3 regions of the Proteus penneri genome follow, and region 1 is predicted to be linked to each of the others. Evidence: predicted binding sites of a transcription regulator. Region 1 holds the regulator's gene; each other region holds the start of a gene.
The links. The regulator sigma-54, encoded in region 1, starts transcription at its own class of promoters, with help from an activator protein. The targets are predictions, from matches to a motif close to GTTGGCACANNTTTCGCTNT.
Positions count from the first base shown of each region.

Region 2: the regulator sigma-54 is predicted to act here: its motif matches at 1,375-1,394, upstream of glnA (glutamate--ammonia ligase).
Region 3: the regulator sigma-54 is predicted to act here: its motif matches at 2,240-2,259, upstream of glnK (P-II family nitrogen regulator).

Region 1 covers NZ_CP059690.1:96,052-100,506, reverse strand. Annotated here, with positions in the region: gene kdsC (3-deoxy-manno-octulosonate-8-phosphatase KdsC) at 1-214, shown strand, start outside; gene lptC (LPS export ABC transporter periplasmic protein LptC) at 231-809, shown strand; gene lptA (lipopolysaccharide ABC transporter substrate-binding protein LptA) at 790-1,323, shown strand; gene lptB (LPS export ABC transporter ATP-binding protein) at 1,330-2,055, shown strand; gene rpoN (RNA polymerase factor sigma-54) at 2,115-3,596, shown strand; gene hpf (ribosome hibernation promoting factor) at 3,620-3,907, shown strand; gene ptsN (PTS IIA-like nitrogen regulatory protein PtsN) at 4,057-4,455, shown strand, end outside.
Region 2 covers NZ_CP059690.1:3,257,272-3,261,726, forward strand. Annotated here, with positions in the region: gene typA (ribosome-dependent GTPase TypA) at 1-1,116, opposite strand, end outside; gene glnA (glutamate--ammonia ligase) at 1,476-2,885, shown strand; gene glnL (nitrogen regulation protein NR(II)) at 3,071-4,117, shown strand; gene glnG (nitrogen regulation protein NR(I)) at 4,128-4,455, shown strand, end outside.
Region 3 covers NZ_CP059690.1:315,290-319,744, reverse strand. Annotated here, with positions in the region: gene tesB (acyl-CoA thioesterase II) at 1-512, shown strand, start outside; gene amtB (ammonium transporter AmtB) at 555-1,847, opposite strand; gene glnK (P-II family nitrogen regulator) at 1,860-2,198, opposite strand; gene H1225_RS01365 (SmdB family multidrug efflux ABC transporter permease/ATP-binding protein) at 2,442-4,229, opposite strand; gene H1225_RS01360 (SmdA family multidrug ABC transporter permease/ATP-binding protein) at 4,216-4,455, opposite strand, start outside.

The sequences.
Region 1 (4,455 bases):
ACAAACAGCCTATATTGGTGACGACCTGATTGATTTACCTGTAATGGAAAAAGTGGGACTTTCTGTCGCCGTAGCTGATGCTCATCCATTACTTACACCTCGTGCTAATTATGTAACCCGCATTGCGGGTGGTCGTGGTGCAGTACGAGAATTGTGTGATTTAATCCTTTTAGCGCAAGGTCGGCTTGAAGACGCTAAAGGTCTTTCGATTTAACGTATAACGACACAGAATGAATAAATTAAAATCCTGGTTTACCTTAATTCTTGCCATTATCGCCCTTGGGCTGATTGGCTGGAACTACACTAATAACACTGAACTCGGTGATGGTGCGATTGTTGAAGATGGTCAGCCAACCTATCAATCCAAATCATCGATATCTTTTGTTTACGAGCCAACGGGTATACTCGGATATAAACTTGTTGCTGATGATGTCAAAAATTATGCTCAGCAAAAGTTTACGTGGTTTACTAACCCTGTCTTAACCACCTATTCACCGACAGGGGATGCAACATGGACGGTACGCGCCAATAAAGCCAAGCTAACAAACAGTAAAATGCTCTATCTTTATGGCGATGTTCAAATTGATAGCTTAACGGATGACTCTCAACTACAGAGAATAAGCACAGACAACGCTATCGCAAATTTGGACACACAGGATGTTTCCTCTGATGATGAAGTGACTATTATCGGCGTCGGACTGAAATCAGTCGGCTTAAAAATGCGAGGCAATCTGCGCGAGAAACGTGCAGAGCTGATTGAAAAGGTAAACACCTATTATGAGATCCCTAATGAATCAAAAAATCCGTAATACATTGATTATCGGCACACTTTTAGCGATAAGTGTACCTGCGATGGCGCTTAAAGATGACACACAACAACCTATTGTTGTGAACTCAGAGAAACAATCGCTTGATCTAGAAAAGAACGTCACAACCTTTACACAAAATGTTGTGATCAAACAAGGATCTATCGACATTCGTGCTGATAAAGTTGTTGTCACACGCCCAGGTGGTGACTCCAAAAAAATCGTTATAGAAGCATTTGGTAATCCCGTAACTTTTTATCAGTTACAAGATGATGGCAAACCAATCAAAGGTCGTGGCGACAAGATGACCTATGAAATGGATAAAGAGTTAATGACCTTAACGGGTAAAGCCTATCTTGAACAATTAGACAGTAATATCACCGGTGATAAGATCACTTATCTCGTCCCAACTCAGCAAATGGAAGCTTTTAGCGGTAAAGGTAAACAAGTGACTACTGTTTTACTGCCTTCCCAGTTGCAAGAGAAAGGCCCTGGTGTTAACAACAAAGGTAAGTAACACTTTATGGCGCTGTTAAAAGCTGAAAATTTAGCAAAAGCATACAAAGGGCGCACCGTTGTCGGTGATGTAAGCCTGAACGTTAATTCAGGTGAAATTGTCGGCTTACTTGGACCAAATGGTGCAGGTAAAACAACCACATTCTATATGGTTGTTGGCATTGTCGCTCGTGATGCTGGTAGTATTACAATTGATGATGAAGACATTACGCTGTTACCGTTACATGAACGAGCACGTAAAGGCATTGGCTATCTTCCTCAAGAGGCGTCTATTTTTAGACGCTTAAGCGTTTATGACAACATTATGGGGATCTTAGAAATCCGCCATGATTTAACGCCTGAAGAACGAAAAGATCGCGCAGAAGAACTGCTAGAAGAGTTTAATGTCAGCCATTTACGTAACAGCTTAGGACAATCATTATCGGGGGGTGAACGTCGCCGCGTTGAAATCGCACGAGCATTGGCCGCAAACCCTAAATTCATTTTATTAGATGAACCTTTTGCGGGTGTTGACCCTATTTCGGTATTAGATATTAAAAAAATTATCCAGCATCTACGTGATTATGGATTAGGTGTACTGATTACTGACCATAATGTTCGTGAAACATTAGATGTGTGTGAACGTGCTTACATCGTCAGCCAAGGTCACCTTATCGCTCATGGTTCACCCGAAGAAATTCTTGAAAATGAGCAAGTTAAACGTGTTTACTTAGGTGAAGGCTTCCGCCTGTAATCTTTGATTCACTTTTACTCTGTCATGGATGACAACAGCAAAGGACTCATCGCATTATTATGAAACAAAGTTTGCAACTTCGTCTTAGTCAGCAACTGGCAATGACGCCACAGCTACAACAGGCTATTCGTTTGTTGCAACTTTCGACGCTTGAATTACAACAAGAAATTCAGCAAGCGCTTGAATCTAACCCTCTTCTCGAACAAGACGACGATCAACAAGATCCCGTTTCAGATGATACCTCTCATACAGAAAATCAATCTGACTCTACAACAGAAACAACAACTGAAAACGACGTTGAAGAGTTTGACACGCTGGACGCTTTAGAACAAAAAGAGATGCCTGACGATCTCCCATTAGACACTCAATGGGAAGAAATCTACACTGCGGGCACGCCTTCTGGTACCAGTAATGACTATATGGATGATGAGCTGCCACTGTATCAAGGTGAAACAACAGCCTCATTACAAGATTATCTAACATGGCAGGCGGATCTCACTCCGTTTACAGAAACAGACAGAGCAATTGCCATAAGTATTATCGATGCAGTTGATGAAACAGGATATTTAACTGTTACAACAGATGACATCCTGCTTGGAATGGGCGATGATGAGATAGAGCTTGATGAAGTTGAAGCCGTATTAAAACGTATTCAACGCTTTGATCCTATTGGTGTTGCTGCACGCGATTTAAAAGAGTGTCTTTTGATTCAGCTATCCGCTTTTTCAACAGAAACACCCTATCTTAAAGAAACGCAGTTAGTCATTAGCCAATATTTAGAATTGCTAGGCAACCGTGATTTTCGTCAATTGATGCGTCAAACGAAGTTACGCGAAGAGACACTTAAATCTGTTATTGAGATCATTCAATCACTTGATCCTAAACCTGGATTAAGTATTGATACAGGCGAGTCAGAGTATGTTATCCCAGATATACTGGTAAAAAAATCAGGTGAACGCTGGCAAGTTGAGTTAAATACAGATAGCATTCCTCGCCTACGAATAAATGAGACTTATGCAGCATTGGGTCAATCGACTCAAAATGAAAGCGATGGAAAATTTATTCGTGACAATTTACAAGAAGCCAAATGGCTGATAAAAAGTTTAGAAAGCCGTAATGAGACATTATTAAAAGTCGCTCATTGCATTGTTGACACACAGCAGGCATTTTTCGAATTGGGTGAAGAGCATATGAAGCCTCTTGTGTTAGCAGATATTGCTGAACAGGTTGAAATGCACGAATCCACCATTTCTCGAGTGACAACGCAAAAATTTTTGCATTGCCCGAGAGGAATTTTCGAATTGAAGTATTTTTTCTCTAGCCATGTGAATACTGATAGCGGAGGCGAAGCCTCTTCAACAGCAATCAGGGCTTTAGTGAAGAAACTCATCGCAGCAGAAAATCCAGCGAAACCACTTAGTGATAGTAAACTGGCTAATATGCTCGCAGAACTTGGTATACAAGTTGCTCGACGCACTGTTGCGAAGTATAGAGAGTCATTATCCATCCCGCCTTCAAATCAACGTAAAGAGTTGGTTTGAGCATAATTGAGAAGGAAGACACTATGGAACTTCAAATCACTGGTCATAATATTGAATTAACTGATGCTCTGCGTGATACCGTCAAAGCAAAAAGCGCGAAATTACCTCAGTTCTTTGACAAAATTAATAACGTTCAGGTTATCCTGAAAGTCGAGAAAGTGAATAAAATCGCGGAAGCGACCATTCAAGTTAATGGCGGTGAATTACATGCCTCTGCAGAAGCAGAAGATATGTACGCAGCAATTGATGGATTAATGGATAAGCTGGCTCGTCAATTAACCAAACACAAAGATAAACTGAGACAACATTAATTCATTTCCCATTGTAAAATGGGGATACAATCGGCGAAGTTACTGCGTTGTTTATGACTCGGTTTAAACCAACGCCTAATCAATATCAGTAACGAAAAACCAGATGTCACTTTGTGGCATCTGGTTTGCTGGTCTAAGTGAATAAGACAATGAACAACGATACAAAGATGAATATTAGCGACGTACTTTCTCTGTCATGTACACATAATGATGTACATTGCACGAGTAAAAAGCGCGCGTTAGAAATTATCAGTGAAAATGCGGCAAAAGCACTTAATTTACCCGAAACGCTGATATTTGAAGCCTTACTGACGCGTGAAAAAGTCGGTACAACAGGGATTGGGGGTGGTTTAGCAATCCCTCATGGACGTATTGAAAGTGATGAAACAGAAAAAGTAGTTGGTGTGTTTCTTCACCTAAGCGAACCTATTGCCTTCGACGCTATTGATAATCAACCTGTCGACTTGTTGTTCGCATTACTCGTTCCTGCGACACAATGTAAGGAACATTTACACACACTGTCTTTAATTGCAAAACAGTTGGCGGAC
Region 2 (4,455 bases), 820 kb from region 1:
CAGGTGAAGCTCACCACGACCTGATACACGGAATGCATCTGGATCTTCTGTTTCTTCTACACGTAATGCAACGTTATGGACTAACTCTTTTTTCAGACGATCTAAAATCTGACGAGAAGTCACAAACTTACCTTCACGGCCACAGAAAGGTGAAGTATTAACACAGAAATACATGCTAACAGTTGGTTCATCAACGGCTAATGCAGGTAGCGCTTCAACAGCACCCACTTCACAAATCGTATCAGAGATATTCAGTTCACCTAAACCAGTGATTGCAATGATATCGCCAGCTTCAGCAACATCAACTTCGATACGCTCTAAACCTAAATGGCCTAAAACTTTACCGACTTTACCATTACGGGTATTACCTTCGCTATCGATAATAGTCACTTGCTGGTTAGGTTTAACCTTACCACGCTTGATACGACCGATACCGATAACACCTAGGTAGTTGTTGTAGTCCAACTGAGAAATTTGCATCTGGAATGTACCTTCCAGATCAACTTTTGGTGGCTCTACATATTTGACAATAGCTTCATATAACGGAGTCATATCTTCAGCCATGTCATTATAATCTGTTCCCGCAATACCGTTTAATGCAGATGCATAGATAATTGGGAAATCAAGTTGTTCGTCAGTTGCACCTAAGTTTACGAACAGGTCAAATACCTGATCAACAACCCAGTCTGGACGCGCACCAGGGCGGTCAACTTTATTGATAACAACAATTGGTTTTAAGTTGTTAGCAAACGCTTTTTGTGTCACAAAACGAGTTTGTGGCATTGGGCCATCCATCGCGTCAACCAGCAATAGAACGCTGTCTACCATAGACATAACGCGTTCTACCTCACCACCGAAGTCGGCGTGTCCTGGGGTATCTACGATGTTAATACGATAGTCATTCCATTTAATCGCTGTGTTTTTCGCAAGAATAGTAATTCCGCGCTCTCTTTCGAGATCATTTGAGTCCATCACGCGCTCAGCAACGGTTTCACGTTCACCGAACGTACCAGATTGCTGTAGTAATTTATCGACGATAGTTGTTTTACCATGGTCAACGTGGGCGATGATGGCGATATTACGCAAGTTTTCGATCACAAAATTTGCCTCAGGCATTGTAGAAATAAGCGCAGTATTGTACACGCTTTAGACGAGAGACTAAACAAGATCACAATAATGATTGCTTAACAATATGCAATTAATTGAATTGTGATCCTTTTCACGCCTCAGAATTTAGTAGTATCCGTTCCATTGCACCAAAACAGTGCAACTAATTAGGCTTAATTTGCACCAAGTTTGTGCAATAATTAAAAAATCACAGGAGATATTCTACACTAAACTTCATCAATACAGTATATATCCCTTTTTAGATAAGTTGGCATGCTTTTCGCAATAGAATTCAGGTGAGCAAAAAATTCACCGAAAAATGTGTAAGGCCACTGCACTCAATAAAACCATTCGCCAGGAGAGTTCCTATGTCCCTTGAACATGTGTTATCCATGATTGAAGAACATAAAGTTAGATATATTGACTTACGTTTCACTGATACCCGCGGTAAAGAACAACATCTTACTATTCCGGCTCATCAGGTTAACGATGATTTCTTTGAAGAAGGAAAAATGTTCGATGGTTCCTCTATTGGTGGCTGGAAAGGCATTAACGAATCAGACATGGTACTGATGCCTGATGCAACAACCGCAATGCTCGACCCATTTTTCCAAGATCCAACCCTGATTATTCGTTGTGACGTTTTAGAACCAGGCACAATGAAAGGTTATGACCGCGACCCTCGTTCTATTTCAAAACGTGCTGAAGACTATTTAAAATCAAGTGGTATTGCAGACACAGTACTGTTTGGGCCAGAACCCGAATTCTTTCTATTTGATGACATTCGTTTTAAAAACGATATTTCAGGTGCTTCTTACGCTATCAACGATATTGAAGCAGCTTGGAACACCAATACCAAATATGAAGATGGCAACAAAGGTCACCGCCCTATGGTGAAAGGGGGTTATTTCCCACTGCCACCTGTTGATTCATCACAAGATATTCGTTCTACCATGTGTAACATTATGGAAGAAATGGGCTTAGTGGTTGAAGCACATCACCATGAAGTAGCAACTGCAGGTCAAAACGAAGTAGCAACTCGCTTCAATACCATGACCAAAAAAGCAGATGAAACCCAAATTTATAAATACGTGGTACAAAACGTGGCTCACGTATTTGGTAAAACAGCGACCTTTATGCCAAAACCTCTCGTGGGTGATAACGGTTCAGGTATGCACTGCCATATGTCACTGTCTAAAAACGGTGTAAACCTGTTCGCAGGTGACAAATACGGCGGATTATCTGAAATGGCGCTGTATTACATCGGCGGTATTATCAAACATGCTCGTGCACTCAATGCGTTCACTAACCCAACCACTAACTCTTACAAACGTTTAGTCCCAGGTTTTGAAGCACCTGTAATGCTGGCTTACTCTGCGCGTAACCGTTCAGCGTCAATTCGTATTCCAGTGGTTGCCAGCATGAAAGCACGCCGTATTGAAGTACGCTTCCCTGATCCTTTAGCAAACCCTTATCTCGCGTTTGCAGCTCAATTAATGGCTGGTCTTGATGGAATTATCAATAAAATTCATCCTGGTGATGCTATGGATAAAAACCTCTATGACTTACCGCCAGAAGAAGCAAAAGAGATCCCAACGGTCGCAGGTTCATTAGAAGAAGCATTAAATGCATTAAATGCAGATCGTGAATTCTTAACCCGCGGTGGTGTATTTACTGATGATGCTATTGATGCTTATTTAGAGTTATTACGTGCGGATGTTCAACGTGTACGTATGGCGCCACATCCTCTTGAATTTGAAATGTATTACAGCGCTTAAGATAAGTTTTACTGATAAAAACTTAAGCCAAGATGTAAAACTGTTTTTTTTTGCCGTGAAGCTATTTTGCCCATCTTCGGATGGGCACTTTTCTCCCACTTAAGGAGTCCATCTATCACTTACGCATTGGTTCATTAATGCAATAAAGGTAAGATGCACTAAAATGGTGCAAAGAGGTATTCAATATGGAAACGGCAGACTTACCTGACAATACATTAATTTTAGACTCATTGATTCACTCAGTATTGGTTATCAACAAAGAGTTTATTATTTGCTACGCAAATCATTCTGCGTTACAGGTTTTAGCACAAAGCCGTCGAAAATTATTTGAAACACCTTTCACTGCCCTTTTCAGCTATTACTCCTTTGATGCTGATTTAATGCGTGAAACATTAGCAAATGGACAAAGCTTTACCGACAATGAAGTGATATTGGTTGTAAATAACCAATCACACACAATGTCGCTCAGTGCCCAACCTATTTCCGAGCAACATATTTTGCTGGAACTGGCGCCTATGGATAGTCAACGCCGGTTAAGCCAAGAGCAGATACAACAAGCCCAGCAAATGGCTGCTAGGGAATTGGTTAGGGGGCTGGCACATGAAATTAAAAATCCGTTGGGCGGATTACGGGGTGCGGCTCAATTGCTCGCAAAATCCTTACCTGATCCTGCTTTAACGGAATATACGCAAGTCATTATTGAACAAGCTGATCGCCTACGTGTGCTGGTGGACAGATTACTCGGCCCCCAACATCCAGGCACAAAAACACATCAGAGTATTCACCATGTCGTTGAGCGCGTTGCTCAACTTATTTCTCTCGAATGCCCTGAAAATGTTACCTTGCTAAAAGATTACGATCCCAGCTTACCTGAGTTATCACATTACCCCGATCAAATAGAACAAGTACTCCTAAATATTACTCGTAACGCCTTACAAGCTGTTGAAAAAACAGGAGGGACGATTATTTTGCGTACCCGTACTGCTTTTCAAGTCACACTCCATGGTGAGCGCTACAAACTGGTTGCGCGTATTGATGTCATTGATACGGGTGATGGCATACCTCCTCATCTACAAGATACACTTTTTTATCCTATGGTAAGCGGTAGAGAAGGAGGTAATGGATTAGGGCTCTCTATTGCGCGTAATTTAGTCGATCAACATGCAGGTAAAATCGAATTTACCAGTTGGCCCGGAAATACTGAGTTTTCTATTTATTTACCAATTAAGTAGGAGATAACCAATGCAAAAAGGAAATGTATGGGTTGTTGATGATGACAGCTCAATTCGCTGGGTACTTGAACGTGCCATTTCTCGTGAAGGTATATCTTGTAAAACCTTTGAACATGCGAATGATGTGCTTAATGCACTCAATACAGAAATACCTGATGTGTTGTTATCAGACATTCGTATGCCTGATATTGATGGTTTATCTCTTCTTAAAATCATTAAAGAAAACTACCCTACTTTACCCGTGATAATTATGACTGCACATTCTGATCTGGATGCTGCAGTAAATGCTTATCAACAAGGCGCTTTTGATTACTTACCAAAGCCATTTGATATCGACG
Region 3 (4,455 bases), 220 kb from region 1:
CTGATGTTCCTTTTCCAAATGAGCTTATCTCACAAGATGAGATTTTAAAGAACTTAGCACCCAAATTACCCGAGCCGATTAAATCTTTAGCACTTCGAGAAACACCGTTTGAAGCGCGCCCTGTGCAATACTTTAGCCCGTTTGGCTACGCTAAAGCGCCTGCTGAACGTTATGTTTGGTATCGTAGTCGAGGTGAAATACCAACCGATCCTTTCTTGCATCAATATTTACTTGGTTATGTTTCTGATTTTGACTTTTTACCAACTGCTCTCCAACCTTATGGATTAGGTTTTATGGATACAAGTCTGCAGGTCGCTACGATTGACCATTCTATGTGGTTTCATCGCCCATTCCGTGTGGATGATTGGTTACTTTATGTGATTGAAAGTCCTTCCGCATCAGGGGGCAGAGGATTTGTTAGAGGTAAATTCTTTAATACAAAAGGTCAACTCGTTGCATCTTCTGTTCAAGAAGGGGTTATTCGTCAAAAACGAGCTAAACATTCAAAATAATACCTTGGCATATTCCCCCCTCAATTGAGGGGGAATAGACAATTATTGTTGATAAGCTCTTTCACCATGAGTCGTTAAATCTAACCCATCATGCTCTTCCTCTTCTGAAACTCGCAAGCCCACCAGCTTATCTGCGATTTTAAAACCTATATAAGCGACAACACCAGACCAAATCACTGTGATCACAACGCTCATTAATTGAATTAAAACTTGTTTACTGAGTGTCATACCATCGCTATATCCCACTCCCCCTAAAAATGAAGCCGTAAATACCCCTGTTAATAAACAACCAGCAATACCACAAGTACCATGAATACCAAAAACATCACAAACATCATCTGCCTTTAACCAGCGTTTTAAAACAACGACGCCCCAAAGCCCAATGATCCCACCCATTACACCGATAAATAAAGCACCCATCACTCCGACCGTGCCAGCTGCAGGTGTAATCGCAACTAATCCTGCAATACAACCAGAACAACTACCTAACATAGAAGGTTTGCCTCTGGTGAGCCATTCTGATGCAGTCCAAGAAAGCACGGCTCCTGCCGTTGCAATTACTGTATTTAGAAATGCTAAAGCTGCGATTGCATTTGCACTGCCAGCAGAGCCTGCATTAAAACCAAACCAACCGATATAGAGCACCGCTGTACCAGTAAAGACCATTGGTAAATTATGAGGTTTAAGCGCTGTATGCTGACTATCACGCCGTTTGCCAAGTAAGTAAGCACCAACAAGTGCCGCAATCGCTGCATTAATATGGACAACGGTTCCCCCAGCAAAATCTAATGCCCCATCATCGATTAACCAACCACCTTCTCCCCATACCATATGTGCAATAGGAATATAAGAAAGTGTGAACCAAATAATCGTAAAAATGAGCAGTGCAGAAAAGCGAACGCGCTCTCCTAGTGCCCCAACAATTAATGCAACAGTGATAACAGCAAAAGATCCTTGAAAAGCAATATGTACATACTGATTAATTGAGCCAGAGAGTGAATCTAGTGATACGTTATTCAAAAAAGTAAGTGACCACCCACCCCAAATTTTATTACCGGCGGTAAATGCCAAACTATAGCCAAATGTAACCCAAAGAATAACAACGATACTGAAGATCATCATCACTTGAGTGATCAAAGAAAGTACATTTTTTCCTCTCAATAACCCGCCATAAAACAGAGCAATACCGGGCATCGTCATAAAAAAGACTAAAGCGGTACATATCAACATAAAACTATTATCAGCTTTATCAACCCCCCCTGTTTCAGTTGCAAATGCAGATGAAGAAAAGTATGTAAGCACTAACATTAATAGTAAAGAAAGTAAGCGTCTCATCGAATATCTCCTTTAAAGTGCTTCATCACCAGACTCACCAGTACGAATACGGACTGCCTGCAATAATTCAAAAACAAAAATTTTTCCATCTCCTACCTTTCCTGTATCAGTCGCTTGCATAATCACTTGCATAACTGACTCAAGTTGCTCATCACAAATAGCGAGTTCTATTTTTACTTTGGGGAGAAAATTAACTTCATACTCAGCCCCTCTATACAACTCCGCATGTCCTTTTTGTCGCCCATATCCCTTTACTTCACTGATTGTCATTCCCTTTATACCTAACTCAGAGAGCAACTCTCGCACTTCTTCTAATTTAAATGGTTTAATAATGGCAATGATATATTTCATATAAACCTCGTCGATATTTGAAAGAACAAACCCTAAATAGAAAAGCAAAAGACATGCCATTATTTAATTGATTGATATTTAAGAAAAAATAAACTTTTTGAATAATGAAAATGAAAAAGCTCACCGAATTGGTGCAAAAATACGATAGCTATTTTGATAAAAGCAAGATAAATGGGAAATCAAAAAGGGCACATACATTAAGATGATGTGCCCTCTAAAATTATATTTTTTTATTTATGGTTATTATTCTACTTTAAGAGGAGATTGTTCTTGTAAAGATTCTCTGACCTGCTGTAATTGATACATATTATAGTATCGGCCTTTTTGCGAGAGTAACTTAGCATGATCGCCCTGCTCGACAATTGCACCACGATGAAGTACTACAATTTCATTGGCTTCAATAATAGTGGAAAGTCGATGAGCAATAACAATCAATGTTGTTTTTTCCCTAACTACTTTTAACGCTTTCTGTATGGCTTGTTCTGTTCCTGAATCAATATTTGCTGTTGCCTCGTCCAGAATAAGAATACGAGGAGGTATTAATAATACACGCGCCAATGCAAGTAACTGTTTTTGACCAGCAGATAAGCGACTACCTTGTTCACCAAGTTTTGTTTGCAGCCCTTCTGGTAACGCTTTAACCCATTGATCGAGTTGAACTGTTTCTAATACCTGCCATAAATGTGACTCATCACAATCACGCCCTAACGTAATGTTGTCATGCAGTGAACCCGATAATAAAACGGGATCTTGCTGTACCATTGCAATACCACTACGCAATGCAGCGTGAGAATACGCTTCTAATGGTTGCTTATCTAAAGAAATACTCCCTTTTTGCCAAGGATAATTACCCATTAATAAACTGGCTAAAGTACTTTTACCACTTCCTGTGTGCCCAACGAATGCGACAAAATGACGAGCAGGAATAGTTAAATTGATATCTTTTAATACCCATTGCTCATTACGATACGCAAACCAAAGAGAGCTAATCTCGATATTACCTTGAGTAATAGAATGTGTTGATGAACCGTAATGCTGTAAAGGTGCATCCATCAGTTCAAAAACACGCTCACCAGAGACAACCGCCTGTTGTAGAATCGATTGCTGTGATGTCAATGTGATCAAGGGTTCATTTAATCGACCTAAATAACTAATGAATGCATAAATCACCCCAACTCCAATAACCGCACTACCTTGATAACCAAAGAGCATCAATAAGCCACACAGAACTAACGCAGAGAGCATGCTTAATAAAGGGCGTAATAACAGACCATCAAGTTTTAACGCTTTCATACGCGCTTGGTAATGCTGCCAGCTGTCATCTGACATTCTTTCACCAAATCGAGCTTGTTGCCTAAATTGTTGAATAACTGACATTCCATTGATAACTTCGTGGAAACCATCATTTATATTGGCAAGAAAATGACGTACATTGCGTACAATCGGCGTGCTCAGTCGCTGATAAAGCATCATCACACCAATAACTGCAGGGAAGATAGTCATCGCTACCAATGCCATTTGCCACTCTAATAAGAACATGGCAATTAACATAACAACCACTAACGCAATCGCTCGAAATAATGTCGGTAAGACATTAACAAACAAATCTTTAATTGTTTCGGTATCATTCGTTACACGAGAGATTAACTGCCCCACGGGCTGATTATCAAAAGCACTTAATGGCTGTTTTAGTGCCGCACTCATTACATCAGTACGTAATTGTTGTACCACCCCAACAGCAGCATGATTAAACACAATGGCTTGATAATAGTGAAGTGTGGCAGCAATTACTTGCAAAAGAATAAAAGCCAATGCTAGGCCTAATGATGACATTAATTCCACATTATTCGTGGCAACTTTTGCATCAATAAAATAACCTACAATTAATGGGCCACCCACTTCTGCAATAGCGGCTACCCACAACATAATGACACCCCATGTCATGGATTTACGATAAGCTTTACCATAAGTCAAAAGACGCTTTAATGCAGGCAATAGCGCTTTAACGGATTTATTTTTATTCATCGTCATCCAGCGCGGCCTCTAATTGCTGATAATGGTACATATCTTGATACCAACCTGGTATTGAAATTAACTGCTGATGTGTACCCTGCTCTATAATCTCACCTTGTTTTAAAACTAAAATATTCGTAGCACCAACCAATGCAGATAAACGATGAGCACTGATAATCAACGTTCTATCTTTTCGCCATTGCGACAAATTTTGTAAAATTTGATATTCAGTTTGTCCATCAAC